Regions from separate parts of the Paenibacillus sp. FSL M8-0212 genome, predicted to be linked through region 1. Evidence: predicted binding sites of a transcription regulator. Region 1 holds the regulator's gene; the other holds the start of a gene.
The links. Region 1 encodes CtsR, which represses protease genes until heat stress. Its sites were predicted from a motif close to ATGGTCAATAAAGGTCAAACA; they were not measured.

Region 1 (7,804 bases):
TTAATTCGAAGCAACGCGAAGAACCTTACCAGGTCTTGACATCCCTCTGATCGGTACAGAGATGTATCTTTCCTTCGGGACAGAGGAGACAGGTGGTGCATGGTTGTCGTCAGCTCGTGTCGTGAGATGTTGGGTTAAGTCCCGCAACGAGCGCAACCCTTATATTTAGTTGCCAGCACTTCGGGTGGGCACTCTAGATAGACTGCCGGTGACAAACCGGAGGAAGGTGGGGATGACGTCAAATCATCATGCCCCTTATGACCTGGGCTACACACGTACTACAATGGCCGGTACAACGGGCTGCGAAATCGCGAGATGGAGCCAATCCCAACAAAGCCGGTCTCAGTTCGGATTGCAGGCTGCAACTCGCCTGCATGAAGTCGGAATTGCTAGTAATCGCGGATCAGCATGCCGCGGTGAATACGTTCCCGGGTCTTGTACACACCGCCCGTCACACCACGAGAGTTTATAACACCCGAAGTCGGTGGGGTAACCGCAAGGAGCCAGCCGCCGAAGGTGGGATAGATGATTGGGGTGAAGTCGTAACAAGGTAGCCGTATCGGAAGGTGCGGCTGGATCACCTCCTTTCTATGGAGAATCGTTTCCTGCAACGGAAACATTCAAATAAGCAGGTTCTTAGAACCTGCAACAGCAACACAGTTACTTATCCATTTGTTCAGTTTTGATGGAATTTGAGGGGCCATAGCTCAGCTGGGAGAGCGCCTGCCTTGCAAGCAGGAGGTCAGCGGTTCGATCCCGCTTGGCTCCACCAAACAATTTCATCTATTTGGCTTGTTCTTTGAAAACTAGATATCGAAACGAAACAAACGCGAATTAGAACATTCCTTTTTAGCTGAACTTGTGCAAACAAGTCAAGTGTATAAAGGTAGTTAAATTGCTTTTGTGATGGTATCGGGTGAAAGCGACTTTTGGCTTTGCGCAAGCAAACCAAGGGAAGCGAGCGACCGAAACCGGAACAAAATGGTTAAGCTACTAAGAGCACACGGAGGATGCCTAGGCGCTAGGAGCCGATGAAGGACGTGGCGAACAACGAAACTGCCTCGGGGAGCTGTAAGCAAGCTTTGATCCGGGGGTGTCCGAATGGGGAAACCCAGCTGGGGTAATTTCCAGTTACTCACAACTGAATACATAGGTTGTGTAGAGGCATACCAGGGGAACTGAAACATCTAAGTACCCTGAGGAAGAGAAAACAATAGTGATTCCGTCAGTAGCGGCGAGCGAACGCGGAGAAGCCCAAACCAGAGAGCTTGCTCTTTGGGGTTGTGGGACGTCTCACATGGAGTTACAAAGGAACCGGTTAAGCGAAGAGGTCTGGAAAGGCCCGCCAAAGAAGGTAAAAGCCCTGTAGTTGAAAGTCTGTTCCCTCCGAGACGGATCCCGAGTAGTGCGGGGCACGTGAAACCCCGTATGAATCCGGCAGGACCATCTGCCAAGGCTAAATACTTCCTAGCGACCGATAGTGAAGCAGTACCGTGAGGGAAAGGTGAAAAGCACCCCGGAAGGGGAGTGAAATAGAACCTGAAACCGTGTGCTTACAAAAAGTCAGAGCCCGTTTTAGGGGTGATGGCGTGCCTTTTGTAGAATGAACCGGCGAGTTACGTTCCCGTGCAAGGTTAAGGTGAAGAGCCGGAGCCGCAGCGAAAGCGAGTCTGAATAGGGCGACATAGTACGTGGACGTAGACCCGAAACCGGGTGATCTACCCCTGTCCAGGGTGAAGGTGCGGTAACACGCACTGGAGGCCCGAACCCACGCATGTTGAAAAATGCGGGGATGAGGTGGGGGTAGCGGAGAAATTCCAATCGAACTCGGAGATAGCTGGTTCTCCCCGAAATAGCTTTAGGGCTAGCCTCGGAAAACAGAGTCGTGGAGGTAGAGCACTGATTGGGTGCGGGGCCCGCAAGGGTTACCAAGCTCAGTCAAACTCCGAATGCCATAGACTTACTTCCGGGAGTCAGACAGTGAGTGCTAAGATCCATTGTCAAAAGGGAAACAGCCCAGACCATCAGCTAAGGTCCCCAAGTGTGTGTTAAGTGGGAAAGGATGTGGAGTTGCACAGACAACCAGGATGTTGGCTTAGAAGCAGCCACCATTGAAAGAGTGCGTAATAGCTCACTGGTCGAGTGACTCTGCGCCGAAAATGTAACGGGGCTAAACACACCACCGAAGCTATGGCTTGATGCTTTGCATCAGGGGTAGGGGAGCGTTGTATAAGGGTTGAAGGTGTACCGTAAGGAGCGCTGGACATTATACAAGTGAGAATGCCGGTATGAGTAACGAAAAGATCAGTGAGAATCTGATCCGCCGAAAGCCTAAGGGTTCCTGAGGAAGGCTCGTCCGCTCAGGGTAAGTCGGGACCTAAGGCGAGGCCGAAAGGCGTAGTCGAAGGACAACAGGTCGAAATTCCTGTACCACCGTAAGCCGTTATGAGCAATGGGGGGACGCAGTAGGGTAGTGACGCGGACTGATGGATGTCCGTCTAAGCAGTAAGGCTGATGTGTAGGCAAATCCGCACATTGTAAGGCTGAGCTGTGATGGGGAGCGAAAATTATAGTAGCGAAGGTCATGATCTCACACTGCCAAGAAAAGCCTCTAGCCAGGTGATGGTGCCCGTACCGCAAACCGACACAGGTAGGCGAGAAGAGTATTCTAAGGCGCGCGGAAGAACTCTCGTTAAGGAACTCGGCAAAATGACCCCGTAACTTCGGGAGAAGGGGTGCCCCGGTAGTGTGAATAGCACGAGGGGGCCGCAGTGAAAAGGCCCAAGCGACTGTTTAGCAAAAACACAGGTCTGTGCGAAGCCGTAAGGCGAAGTATACGGGCTGACGCCTGCCCGGTGCTGGAAGGTTAAGGGGAGTGGTTAGGAGCAATCCGAAGCTGTGAACCGAAGCCCCAGTAAACGGCGGCCGTAACTATAACGGTCCTAAGGTAGCGAAATTCCTTGTCAGGTAAATTCTGACCCGCACGAATGGCGTAACGACTTGGGCGCTGTCTCAACGAGAGATCCGGTGAAATTTTAATACCTGTGAAGATGCAGGTTACCCGCGACAAGACGGAAAGACCCCATGGAGCTTTACTGCAGCTTGATATTGAATTTGGGTACGATCTGTACAGGATAGGTGGGAGCCTTTGAAACGTGAGCGCCAGCTTGCGTGGAGGCAACGTTGGGATACCACCCTGATCGTATCTAGGTTCTAACCTGGTACCGTAATCCGGTGCGGGGACAGTGTCAGGTGGGCAGTTTGACTGGGGCGGTCGCCTCCTAAAGAGTAACGGAGGCGCCCAAAGGTTCCCTCAGAATGGTTGGAAATCATTCGAAGAGTGCAAAGGCATAAGGGAGCTTGACTGCGAGACCTACAAGTCGAGCAGGGACGAAAGTCGGGCTTAGTGATCCGGTGGTACCGCATGGAAGGGCCATCGCTCAACGGATAAAAGCTACCCTGGGGATAACAGGCTTATCTCCCCCAAGAGTCCACATCGACGGGGAGGTTTGGCACCTCGATGTCGGCTCATCGCATCCTGGGGCTGAAGTAGGTCCCAAGGGTTGGGCTGTTCGCCCATTAAAGCGGTACGCGAGCTGGGTTCAGAACGTCGTGAGACAGTTCGGTCCCTATCTGTCGTGGGCGTAGGAAATTTGAGAGGAGCTGTCCTTAGTACGAGAGGACCGGGATGGACGTACCGCTGGTGTACCAGTTGTTCCGCCAGGAGCACCGCTGGGTAGCTATGTACGGACGGGATAAACGCTGAAAGCATCTAAGCGTGAAGCCCCCCTCAAGATGAGATTTCCCAGTATGTAAGACCCCTTGAAGACGACGAGGTAGATAGGCTGGGGGTGGAAGTGCAGCAATGCATGGAGCTGACCAGTACTAATCGGTCGAGGGCTTATCCAATTAGCAAGTTCTAAATCGCATGTTTCGTTTCGAATCTAGTTTTCAGAGAATGATCTCTGAAATGAAAATCGTTACATCACAGAACGTGTGTATGATTTTCAGTTCCATATCTGATTTCAAGAAGCTATGCTTCGACAAATCGCGTTTGGTGGCGATGGCGGAGGGGTTCCACACGTACCCATCCCGAACACGACCGTTAAGCCCTCTAGCGCCGATGGTACTTGGACCGCAGGGTCCTGGGAGAGTAGGACGCCGCCAAGCGAAGAACCACTGCCGATGTTATTCGGTGGTGGTTTTTATTTGTTTATTTAAGGGGATGCGAAAGCATCTCTTATTTGACTTTGTAAGAATCCTCTGACACACTCTAAGGGGTACATATATCACATATCAGGCCATGATTTGGATTGATAATAACTCTAGCGAATGGGGTGTAGGACGACATGGAAATTCAGAAATTGACGGTAGATGATTTTGAACCGGCTATGGCACTCTCCAAATATGCTTTTCAAGTAGTAATGAGTGAGGAACAAAAAGAAAAACGGCGGAGTCAATTTTCGTCACAGGATATATGGGGTGTATATGAGGACGGGCAGCTAGGAGCCAAACTTCACATCATTCCTTTTCAAACCTATATTCATGGCAGATCGTTCGAAATGGGCGGTATTGCGGGTGTAGCCACCTGGCCAGAGTATAGACGCAAAGGCTGGGTAGCGGGTCTGCTGAAGCATGCGTTGGAAGAAATGAATCGTAACAAACAAAGTATATCGTTCTTGCATCCATTCTCTTTTGGTTTCTATCGGAAGTATGGATGGGAGACTTATGTTGAATTTAAACGTTATAAAGTACCTACAGCTCATTTGCCTATGAAAAAAGCGACACCGGGAACAATTCGGCGTGGGGATCCGGGCCTCAGTATTTTAAAGGAAGTATACAGTGCTTATGCTGAGCGTTATAACGGAACTCTGGTTCGGGATGATGCAAGGTGGGAGAATTCAGTTCTTGTTAATGGGACCAGCCAGAAGGCTGTATATTACGATGAAGCTGATGCAGCACAAGGTTATCTTTTATATGAAGTTAAGGAAAATAAATTTACCATTAAAGAGATCATCTATCTGAATGAAGAGGCTAGACAAGGGCTGTGGACCTTCATTGCCAATCATGATTCCATGATTCAGGAAGTTACGTTGCAGGCACCAGCCAGTGATACGCTTGCTTTCCAATTGGATAACCCACGGATTCAGCAAGAAATCGTACCTTATTTTATGGCACGCATCGTTAGTGTGGAGCAGTTTATATCCCAGTATCCATTTGCAAGCCAAGACTCACCAGTGCAAATTGTTCTACAGGTAGAGGATACCCACGCTCCATGGAATGAAGGGGTATGGCAATTAAACGTGGCAATGAATGGAACAGCGTCCATATGGAAAACATCGGAGCCAATTACTGATGATCAGAGTATTAAGTTAGACATTCAGTCCCTTACCGCAGTGCTGATGGGGTATCGCAGACCAACGGAAATGGCACGGATCGGAAGAATTCACGGACCAGAAGCAGCAATCAAGGCTTTGGAACAAGCGATTCCTGAACGGGAAACCTATTTACTCGATTTCTTCTGATGACTATTACTATTCCCACTGCTTCATTTAAACTTGATTGGCTTATATAGAAATACGGCGTGATCGAAAGACAAATGGACTTCTCCAGCAATTTTGGAGAGGTTTTTTTGTGTCTGGGGAATATTTCGTGTAAAATCGTAAAAAATGAATAGTGACCCCACTTGGCAAAACCACAAAATATGCTATAATGGTTATAAAGTCAAAGAAAGTCAAAGTCAACTAAAGGTTTAATACTTAAGTAACTTTCTTTCTACAATCTGATGGATGAGCGCCAATATACGGGATTCATTTCATCGGAGGATCAAGGGAATATTAAAGGACCTTCGTGCTTCCTTCGCTCTCCTGTTGACACCTGTGGAAGCAAGATTCGCTGTTTCCCTGATTGGTTAAATGGGTAGAGAAGGTGTACTCTGTGGGGGCGTGTGGGTCCTTATTGACTTAACGTTTCAGACAGTGGAGGATGATTGGATGCGTAATATCTCTGATATTATCGAACGATATCTGAAGAGTATTTTGCATGAAAGTCCCGAAGGAATGGTTGAAATTCAGCGTAATGATCTGGCAGATCAATTCTCATGTGTACCTTCCCAGATCAATTATGTCATCAGCACACGTTTTACACTCGAGAAGGGATACCTGGTAGAGAGTAAACGCGGCGGTGGTGGTTATGTTCGCATACAGCGCATTGAATTACCGGCCCAATCAGCTCTGCATAATCATTTGCACCATAGTATTGGTGAAGAGATCGGGCAGACAGCTGCCGAAGGTCTGATCTATCAATTGGAAGAAGCGCGCTTCTTGAGCAAGCGGGAAGCCGGGTTGATGCGAGCTGCTGTATCTAGAGAGGTTATATTAGTCAAACTTCCTTACCGGGATCAAATTCGTGCCAGAATGTTGAAGGCGATGTTAATATCTTTGCTCGGTAAATGAAAACTATCGGGGTCAAAGGAGGTACATCAATATGCTGTGCCAAGAATGCAATAAACGTCCGGCGACACTTCATTTTACGAAGATTGTAAATGGAGAGAAGACGGAATTCCATATTTGTGAGTCATGTGCCCGTGAAAAAGGGGAAATGATCCCTGGGACAGCAGGCGGTTTTTCCATTCACAACTTGTTGTCCGGGTTGCTTGATTTTGATCCAGCCGGCAAAAGTGGATCGGCAGGAGCACCACCTGCAAAAGCACTTCAGTGTGAAGAGTGTGGTATGACGTACTCACAATTCAGCAAGATAGGCCGATTTGGCTGCAGTTCATGTTATAAATATTTTGACAGCCGTCTGGACCCTTTGTTCAAGCGGGTTCATGGTAGTACGTCCCATGTAGGCAAAGTGCCTGCACGAGCTGGTGGTCGCATCAAGGTGAAACGGCAAATCGCTGATCTGAAGCGTGAGCTTCAGGAGAGCATCGCCCAAGAGGAATTTGAAGAGGCGGCTCAGATCCGTGACCAGATCAGAGGGCTTGAAAAAGGAATAGCTCAGGAGTAAAGTTTGTCATGAGTAGGAGGGATGCGTAATGCCTAATCTGCGCTTTACAGAGAAGGCGCTCAGCGACTGGATGCGCAGTGATGCGGCTGATTCCGAAATCGTCATTAGCAGCCGTGTCCGGATTGCGCGCAACCTTCAGCATGTTCCGTTTCCGATGCTGGCTTCCAATGAGCAATCGGAAGAGGTGCTGAATAAGCTGAGCGAAGTACTTCAATACGATGACGTTCATGCCTTTGGGGATTTTCATACGTTGGATCTGATCGATATTGACGAACTCGACAAACGGGTGCTGGTGGAGAAACATCTCATCAGTCCAAGTCTTGCGAATGAATCCAGAAATGGTGCGGTTATTCTCAGTGAGGATGAGTCTGTCAGTATTATGATTAATGAAGAGGATCATCTTCGTATCCAGTGCCTCTATCCGGGGTTCCAGGTAAAAGAAGCCTGGGAGAAAGCTTCTGCAATAGATGATGCTTTTGAAGCGCACGTGGATTATGCTTTTGATGATCGCAGAGGATACTTAACCAGCTGTCCTACCAATGTAGGTACAGGTGTCAGAGCATCGGTTATGATGCACCTGCCTGCCCTGGTGATGACGCAGCAGATTGGCCGTATTTTAACCGCAGTTTCCCAAGTGGGATTGACTGTAAGGGGGATATATGGTGAAGGCAGTGAGGCGATGGGGAACCTGTTTCAGATCTCGAACCAGATTACACTGGGACAGACCGAACAGGAAGTTATCGAGAACCTGCACGGTGTTGTGTTACAGATGATTGGTCATGAACGTACTGCC
Region 2 (7,804 bases), 1.0 Mb from region 1:
TTTCCGAATCAGCTGCAGAATCTCCTGAACACTAGGGTCCTGGATTAATGATTCGTAGGCATGATCACTAAGCAAATCCGGTACATGCAGGAGTTTGTATTGCGCTCCTACCCGTTTTGCCATTGTGGATGCAATCGTATTTGCCTGAATTTCAAGGCTTTCTCCAAGTCCACCGCGTGCCGGTACGAACCAGACACCTTTGAGCGATGTTGGCGGAGTCAGTTGCTCTGCGACTTCGGCCGTTGTTGATCCGCCAGTAACGGCGACAACGTCGTTGTCACTCATGATATTGCCGAGAGCCTTCGCTCCGGCTCTGCCCAGTTCCCTTTTGGCAAATGGAGAAACGTCCGAATCACCAGGAACCACAACTACCTTTTGCAGACCGTAGGCTTGCTTGATGCGCTCTTCCAGCTCGGATAATCCGAACAACTCTTTGGCTACGGGCTCTAACTGCTGCAGCAAATCATACCCTGCCTCGCTGATCTTCATTCCTGCACTGTCAATTTCAATAAGTCCCTGAGCCTTTAACAGATCGGTCTCAGCCCTCAGAACCCGCTCGGTCATCTGCATGGAATTAGCTAACGTTCTCCGTCCGATCACATCCGATAACATGATCTGTTGCAGAATCGTATACCTCTTTTTCAAGATATCCATGAGATCAGGCAGAAGCTGCTTTTGTACTTCTAAAATCGTTCGCATGCTTTCCACTCCCGCAAGTTCTCGTTCTAAGCTCTCTTTCGTGGCCCTAAAACGTCCCGGGTTAACTTTTTAAGTCCCACGTCTATTCTACCTAAAACTGACGTGACATGCAAGTGTTTCAACGTGTTATTTCGACACGCATTCAGCGTTTGTACGCGCCTATTTTCACAATCCTAGACTTCCATGATCAAGGACTAGCTCACGCATACCATATATAGAAGAAACGAAAGAATTCCATCTACATATCGCTCAGAAACACATTTCATACGGCATGTCCAAAACCTCTAATAGCATTTACTTAAATGCACTCTTTATCCACTCTTCTTCATCATGATCATTTTTGGGTTAATCCAAACCAATACCACAACGAACTGCTTGCAATTAAATATTTCATGAGCTATAATCATTATTGCTGTCACATAATGTGCGCCCGTGGTCCAATGGATATGACGTAGGCCTCCGAAGCCTGAGATCCAAGTTCGATTCTTGGCGGGCGCGCCATTTTTATTTAACAGCTCATAACCCATTTAACCAATGAAACCGGAAAGGTTTCTTTTTTTTGTAAGTTAGTTTGACTTTCTTTGACTTTTTGTTTGGAATTGTTTATTATGTGGGTAATACGGTAACAGTTTAATTATAAACACCAATAACATTTACATTCCAAGGAGGTTTTTCACGTGAGTTTTATTCCAATGGTCGTTGAACAGAGCAACCGGGGTGAGCGCGCCTACGACATCTACTCCAGATTGCTGAAGGATCGTATTATTTTCCTTGGTAGCGATGTTAATGACGTAGTGGCTAATGCCATTATGGCACAGATGTTGTTCCTGGCTGCGGAAGATCCGGAGAAAGACATTCACTTATACATCAACAGCCCAGGCGGATCGATTACAGCCGGTATGGCGATTTACGATACAATGCAATTCATCAAACCGGATGTATCTACCATCTGTGTAGGTATGGCGGCTTCCATGGGTGCATTCTTGTTGAATGCCGGTGCAAAAGGTAAACGTTTTGCATTACCAAACAGTGAAATTATGATTCACCAACCACTTGGTGGTGCACAAGGTCAGGCTTCTGACATCGAAATCCGTGCTCGTCGCATTTTGAAAATGCGTGATACGTTGAACCGCATCATCTCTGAGCGTTCAGGTCAACCTCTGGAGCGGATTGAGAAAGATACAGATCGTGACTACTTCATGAGTGCTGCTGAAGCTGCCGATTACGGTATCATTGATAAAGTTATTGAAAACGTAGGTTCCCAAGGAATCTAAGTGTTAGTTAGACCACGGTCTTCGCGTTAATATATCAATACCTAACGTAATCAGCAACACCTCATTGTGTTGTCTATACGAGAAGAAGCCCTCATCATGATCATGATGAGGGCTTCTTTTTTCATTTTATAAGAAAAATAACTTAAGAGTGCATAATAATGATTCTTTATTTGGTTCCCGTTACATCGCTAAATGGTTCTGTGCCTTTAGGAAGAATCTCTTTATACGTAAATGGCATTTCAGGGAATCCCTCTGCGTACGCTGTATACTCATACAGCTGGAAGAACACGACCACACCCGTTGGTGTAACATAGAAATCCTGATCTTTATTTAACCCTTTATACCCATCGAGGTATCCACCGCGGGCTTTCAGTTGCTCGCCCACTTTTTTACCCAACGTCTCACGCATGGTTTTGTTATTTTGCAGCACATCATCTAATGTAAGCTCCTTACCTGTGTCCAGTGCAAAGGTGTGGCCCGTACGGTATGTCATACCATGAGCGCCAGCATAATCTTCGTATCGTTGTGTAATGAGTCCCAGCACGCCTTTTTCGTTGTACGTCACTACATAAGAGCTCTCAAATGCATATGGACGGTTGGCTGTAGCACCGCCGAATTCAGATGTCTGTTTCTTGAAGTCAGCTACATAAGCATCCACTTCGTCTTTCAGCACTTTGTTGATCGCTGCTTCAGCTTCTTTGCTGGCAAGTCCACTCACCTGTGGATATTGAACATCTACTTCAGCATTTTTTACAGTAACATTAACTGTTGCCGCTTTAATTTTAACGTTATTTTGTTTCACCTTGCTGAGTGTCAACGTTTTGGTTTTGCCATCCCAATTCCCCTGTACACCCAGATAATCTCTCATTGCCGAGAATGGGATATATAATCGACCCTGAATCAATTTCGCTTCCACCTGAGGGTAATAACCGTTAATATAAACGTTTGGCTGTCCATCCATCAGGCTAACGGTCATCGCATTGTTGGCTGCTGTTACCGTATATGACTTGGTTTTCGCATCATATTTCAGCGTTCCACCTGCCACATCTTTAACTGCAGTAAGAGAGACCCAAGTTGAGCCACCTTGAAGAAGTCCTTTTTGAGTCAGTGTTTTCCCACCCGATTTCAGAGTTACCTCAGCCGGGGTTGTCACTTTCGAGGATACCGATGCTGCCTGAACCGAACTGTCCTGCCATACCGAACCGCTACCTACAATAATTCCTGCTGCGAGCAAAGCACTTGTCCATTTTTTCCATGATGTCATATATAAAACTCCTCTCTGAATTCACAATTAGGGATCATTGCGTATGTAGTCCTGATCTGATCGCATATCTCATACGCTCACCTCTCTATTATAATTAACCCGATTTCGGAAAGGTTTACAGCTCGAGTTACAATGTTGATGAATATCAAGCGGAAAATATAACGGGATATGACCTTTTTGTCACGAACAACTATACAAAAAAGATACCAATAACCAGCATTTCTTGTTGCTTCAAAAAGGCACCCTCCTATCTAACTTCATCAAAGTTTGCTTTTCCAACAAAAAAAGACTCTGTCCACAGGACAAAGTCTTTGTCATCATTTCGTTGTACCCTTCAAATGACCCTTGAAAAGGTTACTTGAGCTTACAATCCTTAGTTCAATCTTGTTTATTTCATTTCATACGTGATATTCAGGATTGTGCTAACTTTAACTTGGCCTGTTTCAATCTCAGTGCCACCTGCTGTATCTTGTGCTTTGGACATCAGCGCCTCACTTGCATAGAATACAGGCACATTGCCATCACCTTGGCTCACGGAAAGAACAGCACCCAGTTGACGTTTAACTGCTTTTGCAATGGCGCCTGCTTTCACATCTGCATTGGCAACAGCTTTCTCAATCACTTGGGACTCATAACTTTCCGGATTTTCTACAGTAAAGCGCACGTTTTCAATGTTGTTGGCACCTGCCCCCGAAGCAGCATCGAGCAACTCGCCAATCTTATCCATCTCACGATATGTGACAGTCAGCGTATGATGCGCTGTGTATCCTTTAATTTGTTGTCCGTCTTTTTCGCTATACGTATAGTTGGGTTGTACAGAGAACTGACTCGTTTGAATGTCGTCTGCACTGATCTTCCACGTATTCTTCAGCAAGTTGGATACCTTTTGAACTTTCGCAGCATTCGCTTTTTGAGCAGATGCAGCTGTCTCTGCAGTACTGTTCACACCAATGGACAGATAAGCGATATCAGGCTTCACCTGAATCTCACCTTTACCCACAACATTAATCACATTCTGTTGTACTCCCTGAACTTCTGCAGCGTAAGCATAGTTACCTGGTGCAACCCATGCTGTTCCTCCAACAAGCAACGTACTTGCCACCAGCACCGCACCAAACGGTTTCATCCATTGTTTACCCATCACGATAGCCTCCTTATGTGTTAACATCTCAAACTTTAATCGATTTGATACCTTAACAGACGGGACAAATTCCATAATGTTGCACTTGACGATAGCAAATACGTCAATAACGCAAAAAAGCCCCTTTCGGGACTTCTTCATTGGATTGATCATATCTTATTGGTTTTCGAGCTCTTCCTTGCTTACCAGACTAACTAAAGCGTTTACAGCCTGTTCGGCATCCGCGCCTTCTGCACTAATCTGGATTTCCGTACCTGTGCTAATTGCAAGGCTCATGATCCCCATGATACTTTTTGCATTAACTTTTTTGTCGTCCTTCTCGACGAACACTTCAGACGAGTACTTATTCGCTTCTTGAACGAACAGTGCCGCAGGTCTGGCATGGAGACCCGTTTTCAAACGGACAACTACCGGGTGCTTTGTCATGGAAACTTACCCCCTATTATGAAATCTGGACATTAAATACACAATTATATTTATACAACATTATACCATTAACCCGTGCAGGACACTAGAAGAAAAAACTCAAAGTGCTTTAGAGGACATTATCTTGCCCTAATTTCATCTTTTGCACAGCGCATCCAATGACCTAAGTAAGTTCCCTAGGTCCTTAACGGTTGACTTTCCCGGCCTTTCTGTTCAGCAGAAACAGCCGACCTTGTTACTTTACCCTACGCCGTCTTAACCATAACGTTCTGTGCGTACTTTCTCAGCCAGCTCATCAATTTTACGAAGCCGATGGTTCACTCCCGACTTGCTAACTGTACCTTTAAGGAGTTCGCCTACTTCTTTCAAATTGATATCTGGATGAGCGAGTCGAACCTCCGCCACCTCGCGAAGTTTCTCAGGCAACGATTCCAGACCAACTTCCTTTTGTAACAACCGGATATTATCGATTTGTCTTACCGCCGCTCCAATCGTTTTATTCAGGTTGGCGGTCTCACAATTGACAATCCGGTTAACGGAGTTACGCATATCACGCATAATTCGTACATCTTCAAACTTGAACAAGGCCTGATGAGCACCAATGATGCTGAGCAGCTCAATGATTTTCTCGCCTTCCTTAATGTATAGGATGAATCCTTTTTTCCGTTCTATACACCGGGCATTCAGATGAAATTCATTGGCCAGGTCAACCAGTGCCTGACAGTGCTCTTCATACATGGACGCAATCTCCAGATGGTACGAGGAACCTTCCGGATTATTAACCGATCCACCGGCCAGAAATGCACCGCGAAGATAGGCACGTTTACAACAGTTCTGCTGAAATAACTCCGTATTAATTCCTGGCGTAAACAGAAAACCTTCCGATACAATATGAAGACTGTTGAGAATCTCTTGTACCATAGTTGGAATTCGAACAATATATACATTGTTCTTTTTCAGCCGCATTTTTTTGCGGACCAGTAGTTCCGTATGCACTTGAAAATGCTTTTTAAGCAGAGAGTATGCCCGTCTTGCAATGGCGGCATTCTCCGTCGAAATATCCAAGATCACTTTTTTATTCGATAACTGCACTGCACCAAGCATACGGATGAGGGCTGAAAGTTCCGCCTTTTCGCAGCACGGTTCGCTCTCGATCATGGTTAACTCTTTTTTGGTCTGTGCTGCAAACGACATGGGACTTCACCTCTTCCGTAACATCCAATTTTGTACCAGTTGGTAGATGTGATGACTTAACTTGTCGGCATCATGACGCAGATAGGTTTTGAACAGAACAAGAGTATCTGCAACCACCTGATAGCCGGCACTTTCGAGTACATTCATATCCAGCACAACCGGTTTTGCTCCTTTTTCCGCATACTTATTCTGCACTTGTAGCGGAATATCACCATTATTTACGATGACATAGTCGAAGAGCTGATGACCTATATGCTCGTGTACCGCCTTAAGGTGGTCACTTACCGTATAGTTATCCGTTTCTCCCGGCTGTGTCATAACATTACAGATAAACATCTTCACCGCATCAGCCTCTACCACAGCTTCTGCAAGCTTAGGTACGAGCAGATTGGGAAGGATGCTTGTATAGAGGCTGCCTGGCCCGATCAGAATGGCGTCAGCTTGACGAATGGCCTCTACTGCCTCTGGCAACGGCTCCACGTGATCCGGTTCAAGGAAAACACGTTTGATGCGTCCACCTGCCTCAGGGATCTTGGACTCGCCTGTAATAATTGTCCCATCTTCCATCTCGGCATGCAACACAACGGCCTGGCCTGCGGCTGGCAATACCTCACCTCGAACGGCAAACACGCGGCTAAGCTCCCGCACTGCGGTCACAAAGTCGCCCGAAATATCCGTCATTGCAGCCAAAATCAAATTTCCCAAGCTGTGGCCTGCAAGCCCCGCGCCTGTATTGAAACGGTACTTCAACATATCTGAAAGCAATGGTTCTACATCAGCCAGTGCCGTAAGCACGTTGCGAATGTCGCCCGGAGGCGGCATCTGTAGCTCATTGCGCAGGATGCCTGAACTTCCACCGTCATCTGCAACTGTGACGATGGCCGTGATATCTAGCGGCTTCTCTTTCAAACCGCGCAACATCACGGACAATCCGGTTCCGCCGCCCATTACAACTATTCTCGGACGTTCTCTTCGTGGTCCGGCCTCTTTCATCCCTTCACCCTCTTCAATGACGGTCCCGGTCAGCGTCGCGATGGCTCACGGTAACAGCTTCTGTCTCGCTGCTTCCCAACATCTTGCCCAAATATTCCGATATTGCTACCGAACGATGCTTGCCTCCGGTACAGCCGATTCCAATAATAACCTGGCTTTTGCCTTCCTTCCGGTATTGCGGAATCAGGAAATGCAGCATATCCAGCAGCTTGGTCAGAAACGCCTGTGTCTCTGGCCACTTCATAACATATTCGTACACATCACTATTCTGTCCCGTATTTGGTCGCAAATGCTCAATATAATGCGGATTCGGTAAAAAACGTACATCAAACACCAGATCAGCATCAATCGGAATGCCATACTTGAATCCAAACGACGTAATATTCACCGACAACATTTGGCTTTCCAGATGAGAAAAGCGGGATATGATGCGTTCTTTCAGTTGAGCAGGCTTCATTGTACTAGTATTCAATACCTGAGTCGCAGAGTTTTTGAGTTCCTCCAACATCTTGCGTTCCAGTCGGATGCCGTCCAGCGGCATGCCCTCAGGAGCCAGTGGATGTCTGCGCCTGCTTTCTTTGTAACGCTGAACAAGTACAGAATCTGTAGCATCCAGGAATAAAATTTCGCAATGAATGGTAAAATGATCTTTAATATAGTTCAAAGACTCGGACAGAGCCGTAAAGAATTCACGCCCGCGCAGATCGATAACCAATGCAACCTTACCAATCTTGCCGTTTGACTGTTCAATTAGTTCCGCAAATTTCGGAATCAATACCGGTGGCAGATTATCCACACAGAAGAAACCCAGAT

Region 2: the regulator CtsR is predicted to act here: its motif matches at 1,268-1,288, upstream of clpP (ATP-dependent Clp endopeptidase proteolytic subunit ClpP).

The regions. Positions count from the first base shown of each region.
Region 1 covers NZ_JBBORP010000001.1:3,289,239-3,297,042, forward strand. Annotated here, with positions in the region: rRNA gene MKX68_RS14475 (16S ribosomal RNA) at 1-588, shown strand, start outside; tRNA gene MKX68_RS14480 (tRNA-Ala) at 697-772, shown strand; rRNA gene MKX68_RS14485 (23S ribosomal RNA) at 984-3,909, shown strand; rRNA gene rrf (5S ribosomal RNA) at 4,054-4,170, shown strand; gene MKX68_RS14495 (GNAT family N-acetyltransferase) at 4,350-5,525, shown strand; gene MKX68_RS14500 (CtsR family transcriptional regulator) at 5,994-6,455, shown strand; gene MKX68_RS14505 (UvrB/UvrC motif-containing protein) at 6,487-7,011, shown strand; gene MKX68_RS14510 (protein arginine kinase) at 7,040-7,804, shown strand, end outside.
Region 2 covers NZ_JBBORP010000001.1:2,283,753-2,291,556, forward strand. Annotated here, with positions in the region: gene MKX68_RS10130 (sugar-binding transcriptional regulator) at 1-699, opposite strand, end outside; tRNA gene MKX68_RS10135 (tRNA-Arg) at 1,126-1,200, shown strand; gene clpP (ATP-dependent Clp endopeptidase proteolytic subunit ClpP) at 1,377-1,973, shown strand; gene MKX68_RS10145 (stalk domain-containing protein) at 2,140-3,237, opposite strand; gene MKX68_RS10150 (SIMPL domain-containing protein) at 3,626-4,378, opposite strand; gene MKX68_RS10155 (HPr family phosphocarrier protein) at 4,535-4,804, opposite strand; gene whiA (DNA-binding protein WhiA) at 5,060-5,998, opposite strand; gene MKX68_RS10165 (gluconeogenesis factor YvcK family protein) at 6,005-6,991, opposite strand; gene rapZ (RNase adapter RapZ) at 7,005-7,804, opposite strand, start outside.